2 regions of the Paenibacillus sp. KN14-4R genome follow, and region 1 is predicted to be linked to the other one. Evidence: a T-box and tRNA genes for the amino acid it is inferred to sense, from the RefSeq annotation. Region 1 holds a T-box; the other holds one or more tRNA genes.
What was found. The T-box of region 1 lies ahead of lysS (lysine--tRNA ligase). A T-box ahead of a tRNA ligase gene usually reads a tRNA of that ligase, here a tRNA-Lys.

Region 1 (11,345 bases):
AAGCAAGCTCTGGGAAATGGTCGGGTCAGATGAAAATTAGTAAACGTGGACGATCTCGCCTCCGCCGTTTCATCTTCATGATGGCCATGAGTTTGGTTGCGAACAATCCGGAATTCAAAGCGATCCATACGTACAATGTTCAAGTGAAAAAGATGAAGAAAATGAGGTCCCTGATGAAACTATGTGGTAAATTAGCTCGCATTCTCGTAGGGATGGCTCGTAGCAACGAGGCATACAATCCTCATAAAACGATGCCAATTCAACTAGCAGCTTAAGCTTAATATAATCGTTTCGTCGTACGAATTTTGGCTTATTCGCAGGGTTTCAAAGAAAGCACGGAGTACCGGATACATTGAACCAAAGGGCACCGACCCGTTGAGACATGGGAGTGAGAACCTCCAGGGGCGGCGTGGAGAATGCGTGCAGTATATGGAAGAATATGGGGTTTCAACCTCCCCCTCTATTTCCTCACGCCTTCATGTTGCTCTGGTCTTCAACTAGCTTTCTCTAACTATCTTTCCGTTTTTCTGGCAAGGGCGGAATCCTGCGAATAAGCGAGTATTCGTGAGAAAACTAAATCGTACCGAGGGAGTTCAATGATATAGTTCGTTCAGAATCAAATAACGCCAAATTTAGTTAAGGCATAGTATATGCCATCTTCACTTGCTTTTTTGGTAACGAAATCTGCCATTTGTTTAAGACGTTCCTCACCGTTGCCCATAGCAATACCCAGACCAACAAACTCTAACATATCCAAGTCATTTCCACCGTCACCAAAAGCGATAGAATTTCTAACGGGGATGTTGAAATAATCCAGTACCTTTTTGATTGCTTCTGATTTAGAGACCACTTGAGTTTCAAGGATGTTCATTACATAACTATGGAAACGTACAAACTGAAGTTGCGGAAAGTTATCAATAAATTTTCTGGCTTCACTCTCATCAGCGTACAGACACATACAGTAAATCTCTTCTGGAAGAGTGTCTAATTTGTTGGGATAATGGGTTAGACCAAGGGTTTCCACTAGTGCATCTCTAACACGCTTTTCTTCTACTCCTATACCGTTCATTGAAATCGAATCTGTAAAATAGGAAATACTGTGTTCATGTAACTCGGCAAAACTTGATAGATCACGTACAGTCTCTGGAGAAAGTATCGACTTATGAATAACATTATTAGGGGTTTTAACAAGTGCCCCATTAGCTGATATTAATATATCAATGCCTAGTGCAATTAGTTCTTCGCACAAATTATGAGGTCTCCCAGTTGCAACAACGATCTTTATGCCTTTTTCATGAAGCCTCTGAATAGCAACTTTTGTACTTTCAGGAATTCCTCTATCCACTTCACTGTATAAAGTACCATCAACATCAAAGAACACTATCTCGTACACTGTGCTAAAATCCCCCTATATTTGAAAACACTTTACCTTACTATACGTTAAGAACCCAAGGAATTCTAATATAACTGAACAATCCTGTCCGATAGTTTAGTCAACTGCCGTACTTTTTTTTCCAACCATCAGACCACTCTTTAAACGTTATTCCTGTTACTTCCTCTAGCGTCTTTCCGTCCAATGAATAAACGCTACCCATTAAAATTAAACCCTCGTTATTAGGAAAAGAATATCCGCCAATAACCTTACCTTCGGTAAGCATAATATAAACATTTGTTTTCGCTTTATATATTTTTTCCAAAGGATGATTTGACACAGTAAATCCATAGATTGTTATTTCTTTACCAAAATAATTATCAGGCTCTACGTTTTGAACTCCCCAGCTCTGCTGGTATGGTATTGCTTCTGTACTTCCGTAAAGTTTGCTTTTTTCTAATTTGTACTTATCAGTTTCGCTTTTGTGAGAGATAATTTTATAACCGTGATCCTCAACGTATTGCTCGGCTGTTTTTTCATCACCTGTGACCTCTTTGTCGCATCCAGTAAGGATAAGAAATACTAGCCCAACTATTACTCCCAATTTTATTAATTCCCTCATATTTCCTCCGTGATTGTTTATTCTTTTAACGTTTCATTCTTAAAATTGGTTGCGACCACTCCTATCTCCAAACAGCACCTCGCCTCTCGTATTCCATTCTATATTCAACGGCAGCTGCAATTTTGGCGCTTGCGAACCTTTCCGTGATCCAAAGTCCCAAATCAAGTCCTGAAGTGACTCCTCTTGCAGTGATAATATTCCCTTGATCAACAATTCTGTAACGAAGAAGCTCTGCCCCGTATTCAATGATTTCATTCTTCGCCAAATCGTGCATCGTCGCCTTTCGACCATTCAATATACCGGAAGCAGCAAGTAGCATACCTCCTGTACAAACTCCCGCAACGATCGTTCCATCGTTGTGCATCTCTCTAATCAATTCGGTCAGGGTTCCAAGCTCTGCTTGCTTTCGTGCCCCATGTTCAGCTTTATGATTCCAGCCACCACCAGGTACAATTAACAGATTTGGACGATTATCCATTCGTAAAAAATCATTTAGTCTAACCGTAACTCCAAACGAAGTAGTAATTTCTTGTTTTGGTTCACTTGATACTAGTTCAACCGTAAATGGAGCCCCTTCTTCTATCGCTCTTTTGAGTACCTCGAAAGGTGCGAAAGAGACAAGCTCACCGAAGCCGTCAAACAATACAATTTGTATTTTCATTTTTAGAACACCGTCCATGTACTGAAAGAATTTTGTACTCTTCTGCCATAGTTGGATGTGTATCGGTTACAAATAAGGCCTTACAGGAATCCTCACGGCTCGCGAGCGTTCTGCGTTAGTTGAATCATAGGGTATGTATTGCCATAGCCCAAGACCTCTCAGCAATATTCCTGCAATAATCAATATGCACGAAAACTTTCTTGTCGTTTCATAAAACAATTGCTGTACACTTCCACCTTTTCATCTATCTATAAATTATACACCGAAGTTCTTGCGTAATCCTGCCCGTTAGAATTCCTGTAATACGAATAATTTGGTGGTTGAACAAAAACGAGCGCCTCGGTACGATGGGGTTGTGCACGAGGTCATTGCCTCAAAAATCCCATCCAGGAGGTCGCTCTACTATGAAGTTTAAAGCACAAGATAAGCAAAATCAACTCATTGAAAACATTACCGATCAGCATCTAGTTGTTGGCGTAGATATCGCTCAAGAAGTTCACGTTGCTCGCTCTGTCAGCTTTCGTGGAATTGCATTAGGTACACCGCTAGAGTTTGGCAATCATCTTGAAGGGTTTGAGATGCTGGGGCGCTGGATCCATGATCTACTCAAAGCCTACAAGCTTAACAAAGTCATTGTAGGCATGGAGCCCACCGGACATTACTGGCTAAATCTCGCACATTGGCTCTCTTCTCAGAGCATTGAGTCCGTTCTTGTTAATCCCCATCTCGTCAAAAAGAACAAGGAGAACCGTGACAATACCCCATCTAAAAGCGACCGCAAGGACGCTCTTGTCATTGCAGATATGGTCAAAAACGGGTATTACTCCCCTGTTCGTTTTCATCCAGAAGCCTACGAAGAACTGCGAATTCTCATGGCTAACCGAGACTCGGTTACCAAACGGCTCAACAGCGCTGTTAACCAAATTCATCGATGGGTAGATATCGTGTTTCCTGAGCTGCGCCAGGTCTTTAAGATCCTTACTTGCACGAGTGCCATTGCTACGCTCAGACTCTTCCCCTTACCGGAGGAAATTTGTCGCTTAACAACAGAACAGGTCCTTGTTGGATGGAAACAATATGTGAAGCGTCATGCTGGAGTTAAACGAGCGGAGCAGCTCATTGTACTAGCAAAATCCAGTGTTGGTGCCACGCAGGCACTCCATGCCTACAAACTTCACCTGGGGCAATTGCTCGAGGAATATGACTTGGCGAAGCGCCAGCTTGAACAAATTGAGCATGAGCTTCATCGCATCCTTAAGCGTATTCCCTACGCACAGAAGTTGCTTGAAATACAGGGTTTGAATGCAACGAGCTTGGCCGGTGTTCTAGGAGAAACCGGAGATCTGAGCGGCTATGCCCATGGAAATGCTTTGTTACGACATGCCGGCCTTAATCTGACAGAGGCGAGTTCTGGAAAGTGGCGTGGTAAAATGTCGCTTAGCAAACGTGGCCTCCCTCGTCTACGGAGGTTTCTCTATCTCATGACAATGTGTATGGTCATGACAAATTCAGATGTCAGAGCTTTGCACCATTTCAACGTCGAAGTAAAGAAGTTAAAAAAAATGAAATCTATTATGAAATTATGCGGTAAAGTTGCACGAATGCTAGTGGGCTTAGCTAAGAGTTGCGAGGGCTATGACTCATCCAAAGTTTTCCCGCAAGCAGCCTAAATCCATTCTTTCCTCACTAGCTCATGCATTCGCAGGATAACAAGAAGCACGGAGTATCGGGAGAAATTAAGCAAAAGGGCTCGGACCCGTTCCGTTAGAAAGACCGACCTCCACCCCTTAGTTAGATGTGACGAAGGAATGAAAGGGCTTAGACCCGTTGAGACATGGGAGTGAGAATCGCTAAGGCGAAGTGGAGACGTGCGCATATGGAACAATATGGGTGATGGATACCTCACCTTTGTTCTCGCATGCCCTTGCTACGATCCCCAAGTCACCGGCTCCTACAAGTCTTCTTCCCTCACATTTACCGTAGGGTGAAATCCTGCGAATTCATGAGTCTGAGTGAGGAAATTAAATCATTTCGAGGGAGCTTAACGCCACTGCTTAGTCTGCATCGTTTTTTCAAGGTATTGTTTCCCTGCCCCCTGAAGTTATTACCATGAGTTCAGTTTTGACTCAAGCGAAAATACGAAATTAACTCTAATTGAAAACCGTCCTCATTTACGTAAAACAATATATGTTCTTCTCACGCGACAGCGACACACACAAATGTGCCTACATTAATGACACAAACCACAAACTTAAAACAAAAAAAGCCGCAACTACGCGACTTTTAAGCATGTATGTTCTTGTCATCCGACATCGGACGGCCTGTCACGTGGATATAGTTTCCGAATAATGAGCGTGACAACAACTTTATTGCACTAAACCCAAAGAAACCACGATTTACGCGGCACTTAATGAGATAAAGTTCTTGTCAACCGACACATGGCTGTGACAAGTCAGGTTAAAAGATCCTGAGCTCTTTCCGTTTATAAAATTAAAAAGTATTATATACATTTTCACATTCTTTCGCGGTCGGTTCATAAAAACAGTGCTTCTTCCATCGTCCTGCGAGCGGCTGATCATACCAAGTTGGCGGACATGGTCCGGGATTTTCGAACGTTCCTGGACGGAAATACCATAGGGAGAATTTGGCTGGCCAATTCCGCTCCCCATTCACAGCCCGTTGCGCCAGACGGCGTTCCCTCTCTCTTGCGTTTTGATAGTACAAACCATGTTGCAACGCTTCGAACGCATGCGCCTGGTTGATCATTTGGGGAATTGTCCGGATTCCTTTAAAATCGGAGCAATTCGCTCTTATTCGGTTAATGCCAACATTTCCAACAAGGATCATGCCCATTTCGCCTTCGGTCTCAGCTTCAGCTCGAAGCAACCTTGCCAACATATTAATATCCTGTTTCCTGGCTTTTACGACTGCCATTGGCTCACCTCTTTAGATTTCTAAACTCATCATATTGCAGGTGAAGCGGATGTGTTACTCTGGCAAAATAGAGAGCGATAATAAATAGCCGTTCCACCACACTCTTCTACCTGTTAGCGTGATCATTGTAATGCCTCTATGTATTGATTTATTACAGTTAATGCAGAATCCTCTTTTAATGATTGATATGTTGGCAGTTCTTATTCATCTTTTGATTTCTGTAGACTTTCTAATAAAGAAAATCCTATATTTTCATCATCATTTCTACCTAATTGATAATTGGCCAAAACTACGGAGGCAGCTTTCTTTTCTTTATCTATCCCTAAAAATGAACTAAAGCATCCTGTTCCACCGCCATGCCAAATAACATTATTGTTTTTCTTTAAAAGCATCCATCCAAGACCCATATCATACTTCTTTGTTCCATTTCCATGTTTTTTATGACAAAGAGACAAATATGGTTTATCTTCATAAATATTTATTTTGGCATATTTAAGTAAATCTTCAGCAGTTGAACTTATTGCTCCTGCGGGTGATATAAGATTTTCTTTGTTCCATTTCCAGTTGCCGCAATTATTATTTTTCCTGTTGTATCCATGTAAATTATTGTTTGATGTACCCAAATATGTATCGCTTAGTCCAAGCTCATTATAAAGAAAGTCGTTCATGATGTCCCAATATCCCCGGCCTGATACAATCCCCAATCCATATCCAATAAGTGATGTACCAAAATTTGAATATTCACATGAATAATCTACTTCTTTCAATTTATTTCTTTCAATTAGCATTTTCATTTTGTTAAAGTCCATATGTAAAGGGTTATTCCTACTAAAACCATCACCGCCAGTAATTAAGTCTAGAATTAGCTTAAAATATTCCCGTTTATTAAATGGCAGTTTTTCTGAATATCCAGAAGAGTGAGTAGCAAGACGGAGCAATGTTGGATAATATTCGTCTTCTCTAAGTTCTACAATATATTTTTGTATTGAATCGTTTATTGACAACTTGTTTTCAAATGCATATTTTGATAGCAAGGATGAGGTAAGGGTCTTTGTAATAGAACCAATTTCATAATGATATTTTATCGATGAATCAAGTTCGCCATTTTCATTATAAATTTTTATTATAGAATTATTGCCTGTTAAATAGCCAACAGTTAACTTCAAATGTTTCTTTCCTTTACAGGTTTTTTTAATTAATCGTAATGTTTCACCACTGATTTCAAACATAATTATTACCCCCCCCTTAGAATACCATTTATTTTCAAAATGTTTCAAAGTACTGGTAATTTGTTCGTTATTTAAATTTATCACATTTTTTTGATTTAAAACCAAATTTGCCCACAAAAAGCCACTTCCCTTATTCAAGTAAACTGCCCGTTAGTTTAATCAGTAAGGTCACACTCCCAGCAATCTGTCGGGAAAGGGATAAGGTTCTTGTCACCAAACATCCTCCTGTCGGTGGACAAGAACATGAGTCAGAACATGAAGAAGGTTGCCCTCCACCTAGACAAGAAGAACTAGGTGGAGGAAAGTCTTTTTCTTAAAAAAAGAAAAATTAAAAAACGTATTTTCTAAAAGCATCAAAAAAAGCTTGTAGAAAAACAAGGTGTTTCTCTACAAGCTGAAAGCTCCAAGGAATCATTCCTTGGAGCTTTTTAATGCTTATTTCTGGCTTAGACTTTGATCGCTTTGATCATCTGTCGTATCGAACCGAGGTGGTAGGCGGAGTGAGCGATTGCTCCTAACAGACAATTCGATACCTCTTCATTTAAGGAGTCAAATAAATCAATCTTTTTAAGTAGTTTTGTGTATTCCTGTTGAAGTTCGTCATTAAATTGTGTCCATGTGATTTTATCAACGTTTGTGATTTTCCATGATGCTTCCCAGTCCTTCCTGGGTTCTTCTTTATTTAAGTAGGAATTCGCAGCCCATAAGTAATAGCGCGTATGATCCGTTTGTGCGGCGATTGTCGTACCATTGACAGGTATCGAAGCATCTTCTGCCGATAATTTTTCAAGCGTTCCGAATAAACCACTACCAGGCTTCGCTTCTGTGTACCAGCTTGCGTTTTTTTCAGGTCCATCAAATGTTTCCTTCAACAATGTTCTAACAGCTTCCAACATCGGATTGTTCATCTCAGTACCTCCTGAATTTATTTATAACCATCAAAATCACTTTAGATGGTTACACTTTAACTGAGTTGCTTCTAACTGTCAATATGTATTATGATGGTTATAGTAAAGGAGTTTTGATCATGTCGGAAACGAACCCTTATATGATGGTCGGAGAACGTTTGTGTATGGATTTCATCAATACCGTCAGTTGGCGGGAAAGTGCTGAGAAAAGGCGGGATTGGTTTACGAGTTACGCCAAATTGGTCGACTGGTGCATCCATGCTGAAGTCTTGAGCGGACAACAAGCAAAAGCTCTTCTTTTAAAAGCGGAGGAGAAACCGTCTGAAGCGGAAGATGTTCTGAAGCAGACAATCGAAATGCGGGAAGTCATGTATCGAATCTTCAAATCCATTTCAAAGGAAACATCGCCCCACCCGCCAGACCTGGAACGTTTCAATGAATTAGTAGGCCACTTCTATCAAACTTTGCAAGTGATTCATGAAAAGGATCATTTCACATTAAAGTTCAAGCATACCGAGAAAAACTTGGACATGATGCTCCCTCTGATTTTGCAATCTGCTGTAGATTTACTCGTTTCCAAAAACGACCTGGAACGAGTCAAACAATGTGAGGGAGACTCTTGTGGATGGTTATTCTTCGATACGAGCCGGAACCGGAGCCGCCGCTGGTGTTCAATGGCCGATTGCGGCAATCGTGCCAAAGCACGACGATTTTACCAAAAATAAAAGTGACCATAGTCGGTCACTTCCCCTCTATAGGTGTTGTTCAATTTTTGAAAAGACTTGATGTCGGTAAGGTTGCCTTGAAGATTCCTTTTCTTTAGTTAACTTGGCATTGGGTGACAAATAAGTTTTTAAATACTTTTTACAAACTATTGCTTACATTCTCATTTAACTAACATTCTCCGTTATTTGAATAAGGTTTAGTCCTTGAATCTATATATAATTGGCAACTCAGACTCAAATCACTACTTAAGAGTAAATTTTAAAGTTTTTTAGTCAACGGAAATAAAACACAATCTTTAATAGTATCACTATCAGTTAGCACCATTAACAGGCGTTCAATGCCAAATCCCCAACCTGAAATAGGGGGCATCCCATATTCCATCGCAGTTAGATAATCTTCATCCATCTCCATAGCTTCTAAGTCTCCATTGCTCTTAAGAAGGGCTTGAGCCTCTAACCTTTTTCTTTGTTCTAATGGGTCAACCAACTCTGAATAGGCATTAATAATTTCTGCTCCATTCACCACTAATTGGAACCGATCTGTAAGAGTAGGATTTTGATCATTGCCTCTAGCTAATGGGGATAAATCGATAGGGTGCTGGACTAAAAAAGTCGGTTTTACCAGTTGAGGTCGGCACATTTTCTTGTAAAGAAGATCAATGAAATTACCTCTACCTAAAGATTCAATATCCGATTGTTCGAAGTGGATATTTTTCCTCTTGGTTTCTTGGTATAAATCTTTAACATCAGGATAAAGGTCTATATCAATCCCAGTGTCTCTTAAGATTAAATCCCTAAAGGAGACAATGTCCCATTCTAATGAAAAATCAATCATGTGACCTTGTATTGTAATGGTAGTTGTATTAAAGGTTCGATCAAGAATATACAGGACCATATCACGCATTAATTTCATTGTATCCTCATAGTTCCAATATGCAGCATATCCTTCAACCATTGTAAATTCTTGAAGATGCTGAGGACTGATCCCTTCATTTCTAAAACACTTTGCAAATTCATATATTTTGGTAAAACCACCTACAATTAATCTTTTTAAATAGGTTTCAGGGGCAATGCGTAAGTTTAATTCAGTGTCTAACGAGTTATGATATGTCCTAAAAGGTTTAGCAATTGCACCCGAGGAAGTATGCTGTAAGACTGGTGTTTCTACTTCTAGGAAATTTTGATCCTCAAAGAATCTCCTAATGGCACTTACCATTTTAGTTCTAGCTAATAAACGTATTTGAGTTTCCTTTGTCATTATTAAATCTAAGTATCGTTGCCTATATCGAGTTTCAATGGAAGTTAATCCGTGCCATTTTTCTGGTAAAGTACGCAAAGCTTTACCAAGAAATACATAGCTATCAATTCGCAGTGTTTTCTCATTTGTCTTGGTCGTATACATATGTCCTTCAACACCGATAAAATCCCCAATGTCCATTAATTTATGAAATTGATTAAAAGATATCTCACCAACCTCTTCCTTACTCAAAAGAAGTTGTAAACTTCCTTCTATGTTCGATATGGTAATAAAAATAAATTTACTGAAGTTCCTAATACCCATTATTCTTCCAGCAACTCGCACACCGGATGTTCCATCTTTAAACAAGGCTGCCTCATAAAGTTCAGAATTTGTAGTAAATTTCTCAGGATATACCGGGATTCCCTGGGATCTTAAACTGTCTAATTTCTCTAATCTAAGGATAATTTGATCGTTACTCATTCATATCACTCCAATTTTTTTGTTATCGGGACTTAAAAGCACGTATACAACTAAACAACAAAAAAACTCCCACCCCCAAGATTATTCATCTTGAGGACGAGAGTTGTTAGCTTCGTGGTACCACCTCAGTTTTATTGATATGTTACCATATCAACCTCTTCGGGTACGGCAATATTTTATTGATTATACCCTATCTCATTAACGGGAGACCCCGTCGCAGCATCACTAAGAATTACATCTCAGATCCGTGCGAAGCTCCGAGCCTTTTTTCATTAAGATCATTATTACTCCTTCACACCAAACAGGAGCTCTCTGCAAATAATTAATCAAAATTACTTTTCTCATCATAGCCGCATATTCTCTTTTTGAAAATTAAAAATATGTTAGCAAAATTGTATCATTTAGTCAAATTTTTGTTATAATCCGTGTTTGTCTTAATTTAACTATTCTGCTCGTTAGTTGAATAGCGTTTGAATAATCGTTAATAAAATTGCACTATCTTTCTTTGCAAGTTTTCCGTATTTAGACTGTCCTTCAATAATTACTTCCAAAATGTCTTTCTTTGGGGAAATCCAAATAGCATAAGTCACTGGCTCGTATGGAACTGTAAGGTCTGTATTAATAGTATTAATTTTATAGTCGGGCTGACGAGACATAGATACTTTAGAATTCTCCCATTGCACATTTAGTAAGACATCCATTACTGTTTTTACCGTTTCATTATCTTCAACTTTCTTATAAACATTGTAGTTCTGTCCTTCTGGTTTGCTGATATGAAGATTTAAGTTCTGTTTATTTAGGTCAGGCATTGGCGGACTGTTGCTGCATCCCATCAGAAGTAGTGATAATAAGACTAACAAAACAAACAGTTTTCCCAAATTACTCACTGCTCCTTTTTCATGATTATGGTAATTAACGTGTTTACTACTGTAATAGTTGCTAAACTATCCTCCCTCTATGGAGAATCACTTAGCTCTTAATTGCTCACTTTTTCTTAGATTTTGATCAAATTTGCTTCTTAGTAGGTAACATTAGCGTAACGAGGGGCAACCCGACTGGTAGACCACATGATACTGAACGATCTTTCCCGTTAATTGAATGAAAAAGGTTGCAGTTGGGGTAGCCCCCCTCTCAAAGGGACGTAATAGATGTAATCCTTTCTGCTGTAACCCCC
Region 2 (11,345 bases), 1.9 Mb from region 1:
AGTCTCCCACCATGACAGCTTCTGTCTCACCTTCAAGACCTAAATTACGAAGTGCCAATAAAATACCTTCTGGATGCGGCTTGGCTTGCTCAACATCATCCACCGTAATCACTGTATCGACATACTTATCAAGTCCACAAAGTTTGAGGCCCATTTCCGTTGTCATTCGAACTTTACTCGTCACAATCCCGATTAACACACCGGCTTCTTTTAAAGCAGCAAGAGTCTCTTCCACATGTGGAAAGGCCGTTACGAAATCATCATGATTCACTATATTAAATGTTCGATAGGAAGATACGATCTCTTCGACTTCATCTTGTTCCGTAAAATAGCGCATTTGCTCATAAAGAGGTCGACCCATATGAGGAATAAGCAATTCTCGTGTATAGGGTATGGGTGTTTTGCCTTCTAGTGCATGAAGAAAAGAGCGAATAATAAGTTCATTGGTATCTAAAATGGTTCCATCTAAATCAAACAGCATTGCTTTTATCATGATCTGCCTCATTTCTGTATGATGTACATTCTCTATGAGTTAGACTGATCCACAGTATCTACTTTTGGTGCTTTACTCGAAACGATAGGGTCTAAATAACGCTCACTTGCATAGCCTTTCTTTCTTCTCACGATAATTAATACAATCGCTACAATACAGATCAGAATCGCTACAAGCTGCGAAATACGAATGTTACCGCCATATGTCATCGCTCCAGCTTCGAATACAAGCTGCATCGGTGACCACATTGCATCCATGATTGATGCTAACCATGTAGGCCCTGTAAAGGATAGAGAGTCCGTGCGTAAGCCTTCAATAAAGAATCGACCGATTGAGTACCAGATGAAGTAACTCATGAACAATTCACCGGCACGAAGGAAAGGTCGTCTGCGCAGCCAGAAAAGAATAAGAATCCCGATCACATTCCACACCGATTCATATAAGAATGTCGGATGATGGAAGGCTCCATCGATATACATGTTATTCACAATCCAATCTGGTAAATGCAAGGTATGACGAAGGAAAGATTCCTCAACGGGTCCTCCATAAGCCTCCTGATTGACGAAGTTCCCCCAACGACCTATCAACTGTCCTGCAATCAGTCCTGGTGCACATATATCGACAATTCGCCAGAAACTGTATCCTTTTGCTCGAAAATAAAAATAACCTGCGATAAGCGCACCAATCAGGGCACCGTAGATTGCAATTCCGCCCTCCCAAACTGCAAATATACTTAATAGGTTATCTTTATAGTTGTCCCATTGAAAAGCCACATAATAAATCCGAGCGGCAATAATAGCCGAAGGTGCCGCAATAAGCAGCATATCCATGAAAAAGTCAGGATTGATTTTAAAACGTTTACCTTCTTGTATGGCTAATAATAATCCGATTAAAGCAGCCGCACCTAGAATCACTCCATACCAGTGAATGGATATCGGCCCTATTGATAATGCAATCGGGTTCATTCAATCCTTGCCTCCTAATTAACTTTTCAGATCCAAATCTTAATCCACGTCTTCCATATCTTCTGAGATCGTTTCCGTCAATTTGTTCGTAAATTGCAGAGCCGCATTGTAACCCATTCGTTTCAAACGATAGTTCATCGCCGCAACTTCAACAATGACTGCAAGATTTCGACCTGGTCGAACAGGGATCGTCACGAGTGGAACATCCGTATCAATAATCTTCGTTGTTTCTTCATCTATTCCTAATCGGTCATACTGCTTGTCCTGCTGCCAGTTCTCTAGTCTCACCACAAGTGCAATTTTCTTTGCTGTACGAACCGCACCTGCGCCAAACAATGTCATCACATTGATAATACCAACTCCACGAATTTCAAGGAGATGGCGAATTAACTCTGGTGCAGTCCCCGTTAATACTTTATCTGCGGTCTGGCGAATTTCGACCGCATCATCTGCAATTAGACGATGTCCTCTTTTGACTAACTCTAGTGCTGTTTCACTCTTACCAATCCCACTAGACCCCGTAATCAGCATACCAATACCGTATACATCTACGAGTACCGCGTGGATTGTCGTACTTGGTGCCAGTTTATTTTCGAGGAGACCTGTGATTCTAGAAGCAAGAATAGTCGTCTGCATGTTGCTTCGCAATACCGGTAACTTGTTCTTCTCCGCTTCCAATAACAATTCCTCTGCTACTTCTAACCCACGTGTAATAATAATGCACGGTGTATCCGGAGATTCACATAACATACGTGATCGTTCTCTACGCTCTTCTTCTGTGAGCGTTGCAAAAAACGTTACTTCTGTCTTTCCTAAAATTTGCACACGCTCATTCGGATGATAGTTAAAATACCCTGCAATTTCCAAACCAGGTCTATATAAATCTGCAACCGTAATTAGGCGATTCACACCTTCTTTACCGCATACGATTTCTAAATGAAGCTGACTGATCAAATCCGATACTTTTACTTTTTTAGACATCTGATATCGTTCCTTTCATGGTCCAATACTTCCATCCTAATAGAATTAAGAATCGAAATCAACATACAAAGCCGCGAGGATCACCAAATCATAGAATATACAAAAGAACCTAGGGGCATATTTGCCACTAGGTTCTCATTACCTAAAAGAGATTAGGCATTGTATAAAATTGAGCTTGTCGTTTCTTTATCGAAGAAATGCGCTTTGTTCATATCAAGAGCAAGCTTCGCGTTTGTTCCTTCTTTAAGCGTAGAACGACCGTCTACACGAGCAATGATCGTGCCGTTACCTAGACCATTTAGGTATAAGTACATTTCGTGACCAAGGTTCTCAGAAACCTCGATTACTGCGTTTACAATTGTATTCGGGGAAGCTTCCATAAATACTGGCTCATCATGGAAATCTTCTGGACGAAGACCAAGAACAACTTCTTTATTTGCATAGCCTTTATCACGAAGAATTTGCGCTTTACCTGCTGGAATTTCTACGTTCACATTGCCAGAGGAGAAGTAAAGAGCGCCGCCTTTATCAACTAGAGAACCTGTAATAAAGTTCATGGAAGGCGATCCGATAAAACCAGCTACGAACATGTTCGAAGGTGTGTTGTAAATAACTTCTGGGGAAGCCGCTTGTTGGATAATACCTTTATCCATAACAACGATTCTGTCACCCATTGTCATCGCTTCGATTTGGTCATGCGTTACGTAGATGATTGTTGTTTGAAGACGCTTGTGCAACTTCGCGATCTCAGCACGCATGTGAACACGCAGCTTAGCATCAAGGTTGGAAAGAGGCTCATCCATCAAGAATACTTGCGGCTCACGAACGATAGCACGTCCTAAAGCAACACGTTGACGTTGACCACCGGAAAGTGCTTTCGGCTTACGATCAAGCAAATGTTCAATATCTAGAATTTTAGCTGCATCACGAACACGTTTGTCGATGTCAGCTTTTTTGAATTTACGTAATTTCAAACCGAACGCCATATTTTCATAAACGTTCATATGTGGGTACAAGGCATAGGATTGGAATACCATCGCAATATCGCGGTCTTTTGGTGCCACGTCATTTACAAGACGATCGCCAATGTATAATTCACCTTCAGAAATTTCCTCAAGTCCTGCAATCATACGAAGAGTTGTTGATTTACCGCAACCTGATGCTCCTACAAGAACAACGAATTCCTTGTCTTGAATATCTAAGTGAAAGTCTTTAACTGTTGCTTCATCATTTCCGGAATATTTCTTTACGATATGGTTTAAACGTACGCCTGCCATTATGCTCTTCCCCCTCAAATTTCTAGTAAATTAAGTACAATTTCATCTTAGCGTAAACGTATTCATATGACTATGCACAAAGCCTACAAAATTTAGCGCCTCCTTTTGTTCACTTTGTACAAAGCCATGCACATTTTCACCAAAACAGCGTCACTGAAGGTTCGAACATCCAGCCCAACCTCCTGTTTAAACTTATCCAGCCGATAAAGAAGCGTATTTCGATGAATGTATAACTTCTTAGCAGTCTCGCTTACATTACAATCCATGACAAAAAACTGCTCCAATGTCGACAATGTTTCACTATCTAATACACTTTCATTCCCTTTCAAAACATCATGCAGAAAGGTTGATTTCTGCTCGTCTGAAAGCTGGAACATCATCGCTTCAAAATGCAGCTGCCATGACATATGCACACGATTCATTCCATGAAAGGTACGTCCAACCGTTATCGTCTCACGCAATTTATGAATGGAAGCAATTAGTTCCACATCAGGGATACATGGGTATGCGATCGCAATACTACATTCAAGCCCCCACTCTGCTTCCAACATTTCATGCAACCCCGACCCGATATCCGAAAGTTCTTCCTCAATTGTTCCTGACCCTTCCGTTAGTTCATTGCCTTTGCTTGCAAGAAGCTCTTCGGATGCAAGAATAAGCCATTCCTTTTCCAGTAATGGCAATAATATAATTTCCCCGCTAAAGAATGAATCTAACAACTTTTGAAAAGAATGATGTGTCACTTCTTGTGACGTGTTATCCATACTTAACAGCAATGGAATACGATTTTCTTGTAATTGAAGGGGGATGATCAAAGAATTCGGCATCTCAGCTTGATGCGATCCCTTTTTCAATTGATCCAACACCCATATTTGCAGTTCATTTATAACTTGCTCTTCTGTCTTGACCCTGCTTGCCTGCTCAATGGCAGAAGAATTGTTAATACGCCGTATCATGAGTTCAATTAATGCTCGTTCAGTATGCGATAAGGTTGTCCCTCGTACAGTTAGCACTAAAATTTCATCCCCATGATGTTCCAGAAAAAACAACTCATTTTCGGCTGTATCGATATTATCATTATTTTTTTGGTCGCCATACATTTCCCAGTTAAACTTTGTTAATAACTCAAGCCCAACTGACCGTTCCAAAATCGTCTCCAATTGTTCCCTTATCTGTTCCCAGTTCATAGGGCCACTCCTTGCTTGTGATCGACTTTTTCATATTTTATCACGTTAACCAAGGGATGGACAGTGAATGCCGTTATTGCATCTGGGAACTTATCTCTTGAGGAGTACGATGATGATGGATAGCAGAGCAAATACGATTCCAATCAAATATAAAAAAGATACCGTTTGCCGCTGATTTAATCCCCACTTCATTAAGCTGTGATGTGTATGAAGTTTGTCAGCTTTATGCAATCCTTGTCCTTTAAGAAGACGCCGCATAAACACAATCACCGTATCTAGAATCGGGACGCCTAAAGCCAATACGGGTACAAATATGGACAAGATAGTTGCACTTTTATAGGCCCCATCTATTCCGATTACGGCAATGGAATAACCTAAAAAAACTGCACCTGCATCCCCCATGAATATTTTGGCCGGATAGAAATTGTACGTTAAAAAAGCAAGGCAAGATCCCACTAATACCCCTGCTAACATCGCTAATAGCGGCTCATTCATTAAGGCTGCAATAATAAATAAGGTAAAAGATGAGATCGTCACAATACCTGAAGCAAGGCCGTCAACCCCATCAATAAAATTAATCATATTCGTAATTGCGAATACCCATATCACCGTAGTTAACCATGCTAACCACTGTGGGAAAATAATCATTTCGTCTAACTTCCAATTGGACATGCCTGTGATTTCAATTCCATACCAGATTGGTACCGTCGATACGACACCATAGATGATAAGGCGTGGCCATACAGGAAAATCCTTACCTTTTGTCTTAAACCAATCATCTAAGAGGCCTGTCAGCATTAAGATCGTGCCACCCAGCATGATCGCCTGAGCGGCTGGGTATGATCGAATAAAAATAAGGATGGAAGCCATACAGCCTAAATAGATCGCGACACCACCCATAAGTGGGATCGGATCATTATGAATCTTACGCTTTGAAGGGCGATCCACGAATCCGATATGCATCGCATACTTCTGAAGCAAAGGCACGATTAAGAAGACAATTGTAAATGAAACAAACAATGGGAAAATCATATGCATCGCTTCCGAACTCCTTTCTGCCGCGAAGGGAATGCAAGAAGTAGGTTTTCCTAAACAAAAAACCTCCATACAAAATGAAGAGTTGGAAATATTTAAAGCAATAATTGGAGATAAATAGAAATAGCACAATTATACATGTTAAAGGAGTGATGATATTGGTTTGGGATCATTGGCAGCTCGCACGTTGTATTGTTCTTTTTGTTGCGATTGCCTATTTGCTCATCGGCATTCAAGTAACGATGTCACATTATCGGCAGAACTTCTATCGCAGAGTCATGTGGGCACCGGTATTGTCCTCCCCGATCTATTTTATCGTCGGACTGTTTCTAGCCTTACTGGGTCCAATGTGGTTACTGCATACTTTTCACGTTTTAATGTGGATAGCTTTACTAAGTGGAATTGTAGGCTTTTATTATCATTTTCGCGGTGTAGGGCTCAGAATTGGTGGATATGCGCTACGAAACTTTCTAGTAGGTCCACCTATTATGATGCCCTTAATGTATGCCGCGATGGGTGCACTTGGCCTTCTGGCCGTATATTGGAGATGATGATATGGTAAAAAATAACGAAATACATTACCCCATGTATGATGTCATGTCACAGCAGCAGCATTGGGACGAGCATACACGTTCAATCGTCACATCTAGACTGCTAAGGGAAGATCAGTTTCATTTTCTAAATCTCATTGAGATCGAAGTACTACGTGCCTGGTGCTCGCGCTTAATGGACGATGATCGAAGTGACATCATAACGTACATTTTAGGTCATATTGATCGATCACTATTTGAAAATAAAGGAGAAGGACAACGAAAAGCACATGTTCCTCCGGCTCCTATATTAATTCGCACAGGTTTAAATGATGTAGAAGATTTATCTCTGTCTCTTCATAGCAAGCATTTCTGGGAAATATCAACTGAGATCCAGCAAAACTTGATGAATGACATTAGTGAAGGCAAAGGTCAGCAAGGAGATGAGCACATGCGTGTCCCTCCCAAAGAATTCTTCCAGAAATTATTAATATGGACTGTTGAAGCTTATTACTCCCACCCTAAAGTATGGTCTGAGATCGGTTATGGGGGACCTGCCTATCCACGCGGGTACGTTAGACTCAGCCATGGCCAGGCTGATCCTTGGGAGGCAACGCGTAAGCCATGAATTGGAGATATGAGAATGAAGAAGTTGATATCGTCATCGTTGGAGCTGGAGCTGCAGGTGGTGTACTAGCCAAAGAGCTTAGTGAAATGGGTATGAGTGTCGTTCTATTAGAAGCTGGTCCAATGCGTGATCCCCAGCATGATTTTGCAAGTGATGAACTCGCTATGCAAACTTTAGGTTGGCAAGAAACTAGAATAGTAGATGGACAACATCCGTTAACGATGGGGCATAATAACAGTGGATATGGGGTTGGCGGAGGAACACAGCATTTTACTGGTGTATTTTTACGTTTCCATGAATCGGATTTCAAAACACGTTCTATTGACGGCGTAGGTGAAAATTGGCCCATCCATTATAAAGATTTAGAGCCCTACTATGCCAAAATAGAAAAAGAGGTCGGAGTAGCAGGCCCTCGTCATTTTCCTTGGGGAAATTTCCAAGGGCCCTATCCTTTACCTGAACGTGACTTCTTAAGTCCGAATGCGGATATGTTTCGACGTGGCTGCGATAAGCTTCAGATTCAATCTGTTGTCTCCCCACTAGCCATTCTGACTGCTCCTTATGAAGGAAGACCTCCCTGCATTAATCGAGGATTCTGCAATCAAGGTTGTATGCCCAATTCCAAATTCAGTACATTAATTGTACACATTCCTAAGGCAATCAAAGCTGGCGCCGTTTTACTTACGGAATGTATGGTCAATCAGGTGCAAGTCGGAGCAGACGGTTTAGCGAAAGGTGTCGTATTTATTCATAATGGGATTGAGTATGCACAAAAAGCAAAGCTTGTTATTCTTTCTGCTTATGCGGTAGAGACACCTCGTCTATTATTGAATTCTGCAACTTCGCAATTTCCTAATGGATTAGCAAATAGCTCGGGGTGGGTAGGGAAAGCAATTATGACTCACAGTTCTCATGATGTATATGGAGAGTTTCAAGATGAGATTCGGTTATACAAGGGTACTCCCGTACTTGCTACAACACAGGATTTCTATGAGACCGATACGATTCGATCATATGCTAGAGGTTATACCCTGCATTCGCATGGAGCTCGCCCCGTATCCGCAGCAAAGGGAATTATGGAGTCTGACAGCCAGTTTCTATGGGGAAGTAAATTACGTGATGCGATGTTTAATTATAACTTTTATGGACGAATCACGATGGTTGGAGAAGTGCTCCCGGATGCGAATAACAGAGTCACAATTAGCGATGAGAAGGATAAGTTCGGAATTCCTCGTGCTAATGTCTCGTTCAGCTATGGTGAAAATGATTTACGTTTAATTGATCATGCTGTAGAAAATATGAAGTCCATCATTCGTGCAGCCGAAGGAACGGTTAAATATGTCGTACCCGACACCGCACATCTGATGGGTGGCTGCCGTATGGGAGATGACCCTAGTACATCAGTTGTGAATTCTTATGGACAAACGCATGACATTCCAAATTTGTTCATTTGTGATGCCAGCATCTTCGTCACATCCAGTGGAGGAAATCCGACGAATACCGTGATGGCTCTAGCTGCAAGATCAGCAGATTTCATTATTGAGCAAGCAAGTAAGCAGGAGCTTGGCTAGACGACAGCCTTCTCCTGTCCTGAACCAATTCTTCTGCTGTTAAATCATTCACATATAGCTTATAAACTTCATCCAGATTCACCTTGCCCCCCTTTAACTCTATCCACGATTTAGTCCCATATAAAGTTGCAGTATTATAGAAAAAAGTATGTTAGATTATAGTTCGTACTGTTTTTATAGACTGAGAATGAATGAGGAGGTATTTCTTACATGGCAATCGCAGAGGTTACTATTATCCCAATCGGTACTGGCACAACAAGCCTAAGCTCATATGTTGCTGATATGCAAAGGACTCTGTCTGAACAAACAGGAATCACTTACCAGCTTACACCGATGAGTACAATCATTGAGGGCCCGTTAGAGCGTTTATTAGAGGTAATCGGAGTTCTTCATGAAGGGTGCTTCGTCAGTGGCGCTGCGCGTGTCTCTACCTCAGTAAAAATCGATGATCGTAGAGATAAGGCGGCATCTTGTGAACAAAAAATGCAGTCCGTCAACCAGAAGATGCAATTAAAGACCGATCCCATTTCCAACATTTAAACCATCAGTAACAGCGTAAATCTATCGCACAGCACTTGTCTTTTTAAAAACAAAAAAAGACCTCAATTGAGGTCTTTTTATCTGTATGAGCCATGAAGGACTCGAACCTTCGACACCCTGATTAAAAGTCAGGTGCTCTACCAACTGAGCTAATGGCTCTAATGGTAATAGAAATGGTGGAGGCTGATGGATTCGAACCACCGAACTCGAAGAGAGCAGATTTACAGTCTGCCGTGTTTAGCCACTTCACTAAGCCTCCATATAATCAGTATCCCGAATTTATTCATCCGTTATACAAAAAAAATGGTGGCTCGGGACGGAATCGAACCGCCGACACGAGGATTTTCAGTCCTCTGCTCTACCGACTGAGCTACCGAGCCATAATATTCAATTAAGCTTGTCCATAAGTAAATAAATGGCGGAGCTGACGAGATTCGAACTCGCGGTCTCCTGCGTGACAGGCAGGCATGTTAGGCCTCTACACCACAGCTCCAAATGCAATTTATTTAATGGTGCCGTCGAGAGGACTTGAACCCCCAACCTACTGATTACAAGTCAGTTGCTCTACCAGTTGAGCTACAACGGCATATTGTTTTCTTCTAGTTAAGCAAGCGCTTCACTTTTAGAAATAAAAAAATGGTGGAGGCTAACGGGATCGAACCGCTGACCCTCTGCTTGTAAGGCAGATGCTCTCCCAGCTGAGCTAAGCCTCCGAAATGATATTGGTAGCGGCGAAGGGACTCGAACCCCCGACCTCACGGGTATGAACCGTACGCTCTAAACCAGCTGAGCTACACCGCCACGTTGATTAAGTTTTAGAGAAGAATAGAACTGGCGGAGAGAGAGGGATTCGAACCCTCGCACCGCTTACGCAGTCTAACCCCTTAGCAGAGGGTCCCCTTATAGCCACTTGGGTATCTCTCCAATTAATGCTGCTAAGTACAATGCTTATTCATTATACAGGGTTTATTCCCTGAAAACTAGTAGCTAAACGAAGGTAAATCATGGTATTTAGATAAGCCCTCGACCGATTAGTATTGGTCAGCTCCACACATTGCTGCGCTTCCACCTCCAACCTATCAACCTCGTCGTCTACAAGGGGTCTTACTAATTGGGAAATCTCATCTTGAGGGGGGCTTCGCGCTTAGATGCTTTCAGCGCTTATCCCCTCCGTACATAGCTACCCAGCGGTGCTCCTGGCGGAACAACTGGTACACCAGCGGTACGTCCATCCCGGTCCTCTCGTACTAAGGACAGCTCCTCTCAAATTTCCTACGCCCACGACAGATAGGGACCGAACTGTCTCACGACGTTCTGAACCCAGCTCGCGTACCGCTTTAATGGGCGAACAGCCCAACCCTTGGGACCTACTTCAGCCCCAGGATGCGATGAGCCGACATCGAGGTGCCAAACCTCCCCGTCGATGTGGACTCTTGGGGGAGATAAGCCTGTTATCCCCAGGGTAGCTTTTATCCGTTGAGCGATGGCCCTTCCATGCGGTACCACCGGATCACTAAGCCCGACTTTCGTCCCTGCTCGACTTGTAGGTCTCGCAGTCAAGCTCCCTTATGCCTTTGCACTCTTCGAATGATTTCCAACCATTCTGAGGGAACCTTGGGACGCCTCCGTTACTCTTTAGGAGGCGACCGCCCCAGTCAAACTGCCCACCTGACACGGTCCCTCTACCGGTTATACGGTAGTAGGTTAGAACTCCGATACGATCAGGGTGGTATCCCAACGTTGCCTCCACCTAAGCTGGCGCTCAGGTTTCAAAGGCTCCCACCTATCCTGTACAGATCGTACCAAAGTTCAATATCAAGCTGCAGTAAAGCTCCATGGGGTCTTTCCGTCTTGTCGCGGGTAACCTGCATCTTCACAGGTATTAAAATTTCACCGGATCTCTCGTTGAGACAGCGCCCAAGTCGTTACGCCATTCGTGCGGGTCAGAATTTACCTGACAAGGAATTTCGCTACCTTAGGACCGTTATAGTTACGGCCGCCGTTTACTGGGGCTTCGGTTCACAGCTTCGGATTGCTCCTAACCACTCCCCTTAACCTTCCAGCACCGGGCAGGCGTCAGCCCATATACTTCGCCTTACGGCTTCGCATAGACCTGTGTTTTTGCTAAACAGTCGCTT

Region 2: it has a tRNA-Lys gene. The T-box ahead of lysS (lysine--tRNA ligase) is inferred to sense a tRNA for this amino acid. The anticodon was not compared.

The regions. Positions count from the first base shown of each region.
Region 1 is NZ_CP197466.1:1,970,774-1,982,118, reverse strand. Features, by position in the region: partial or broken gene ACSBOP_RS09375 (IS110 family transposase) at 1-275, shown strand, start outside; gene ACSBOP_RS09370 (Cof-type HAD-IIB family hydrolase) at 617-1,393, opposite strand; gene ACSBOP_RS09365 (hypothetical protein) at 1,494-1,994, opposite strand; gene ACSBOP_RS09360 (DJ-1/PfpI family protein) at 2,056-2,655, opposite strand; gene ACSBOP_RS09355 (IS110 family transposase) at 3,060-4,325, shown strand; gene ACSBOP_RS09350 (cell wall hydrolase) at 5,146-5,589, opposite strand; gene ACSBOP_RS09345 (serine hydrolase domain-containing protein) at 5,790-6,935, opposite strand; gene ACSBOP_RS09340 (hypothetical protein) at 7,265-7,726, opposite strand; gene ACSBOP_RS09335 (CGNR zinc finger domain-containing protein) at 7,846-8,451, shown strand; gene lysS (lysine--tRNA ligase) at 8,711-10,171, opposite strand; T-box leader at 10,261-10,528, opposite strand; gene ACSBOP_RS09325 (hypothetical protein) at 10,627-11,049, opposite strand; gene ACSBOP_RS09320 (hypothetical protein) at 11,262-11,345, opposite strand, start outside.
Region 2 is NZ_CP197466.1:3,843,393-3,854,737, forward strand. Features, by position in the region: gene ppaX (pyrophosphatase PpaX) at 1-493, opposite strand, end outside; gene lgt (prolipoprotein diacylglyceryl transferase) at 526-1,458, opposite strand; gene hprK (HPr(Ser) kinase/phosphatase) at 1,498-2,439, opposite strand; gene ACSBOP_RS18940 (ABC transporter ATP-binding protein) at 2,592-3,716, opposite strand; gene ACSBOP_RS18945 (PucR family transcriptional regulator) at 3,809-4,903, opposite strand; gene ACSBOP_RS18950 (MraY family glycosyltransferase) at 4,994-5,941, opposite strand; gene ACSBOP_RS18955 (hypothetical protein) at 6,091-6,489, shown strand; gene ACSBOP_RS18960 (gluconate 2-dehydrogenase subunit 3 family protein) at 6,494-7,096, shown strand; gene ACSBOP_RS18965 (GMC family oxidoreductase) at 7,093-8,667, shown strand; gene ACSBOP_RS18970 (MTH1187 family thiamine-binding protein) at 8,878-9,207, shown strand; tRNA gene ACSBOP_RS18975 (tRNA-Lys) at 9,294-9,366, opposite strand; tRNA gene ACSBOP_RS18980 (tRNA-Tyr) at 9,382-9,466, opposite strand; tRNA gene ACSBOP_RS18985 (tRNA-Phe) at 9,512-9,587, opposite strand; tRNA gene ACSBOP_RS18990 (tRNA-Asp) at 9,624-9,700, opposite strand; tRNA gene ACSBOP_RS18995 (tRNA-Thr) at 9,718-9,793, opposite strand; tRNA gene ACSBOP_RS19000 (tRNA-Val) at 9,845-9,920, opposite strand; tRNA gene ACSBOP_RS19005 (tRNA-Met) at 9,931-10,008, opposite strand; tRNA gene ACSBOP_RS19010 (tRNA-Ser) at 10,040-10,131, opposite strand; rRNA gene ACSBOP_RS19015 (23S ribosomal RNA) at 10,219-11,345, opposite strand, start outside.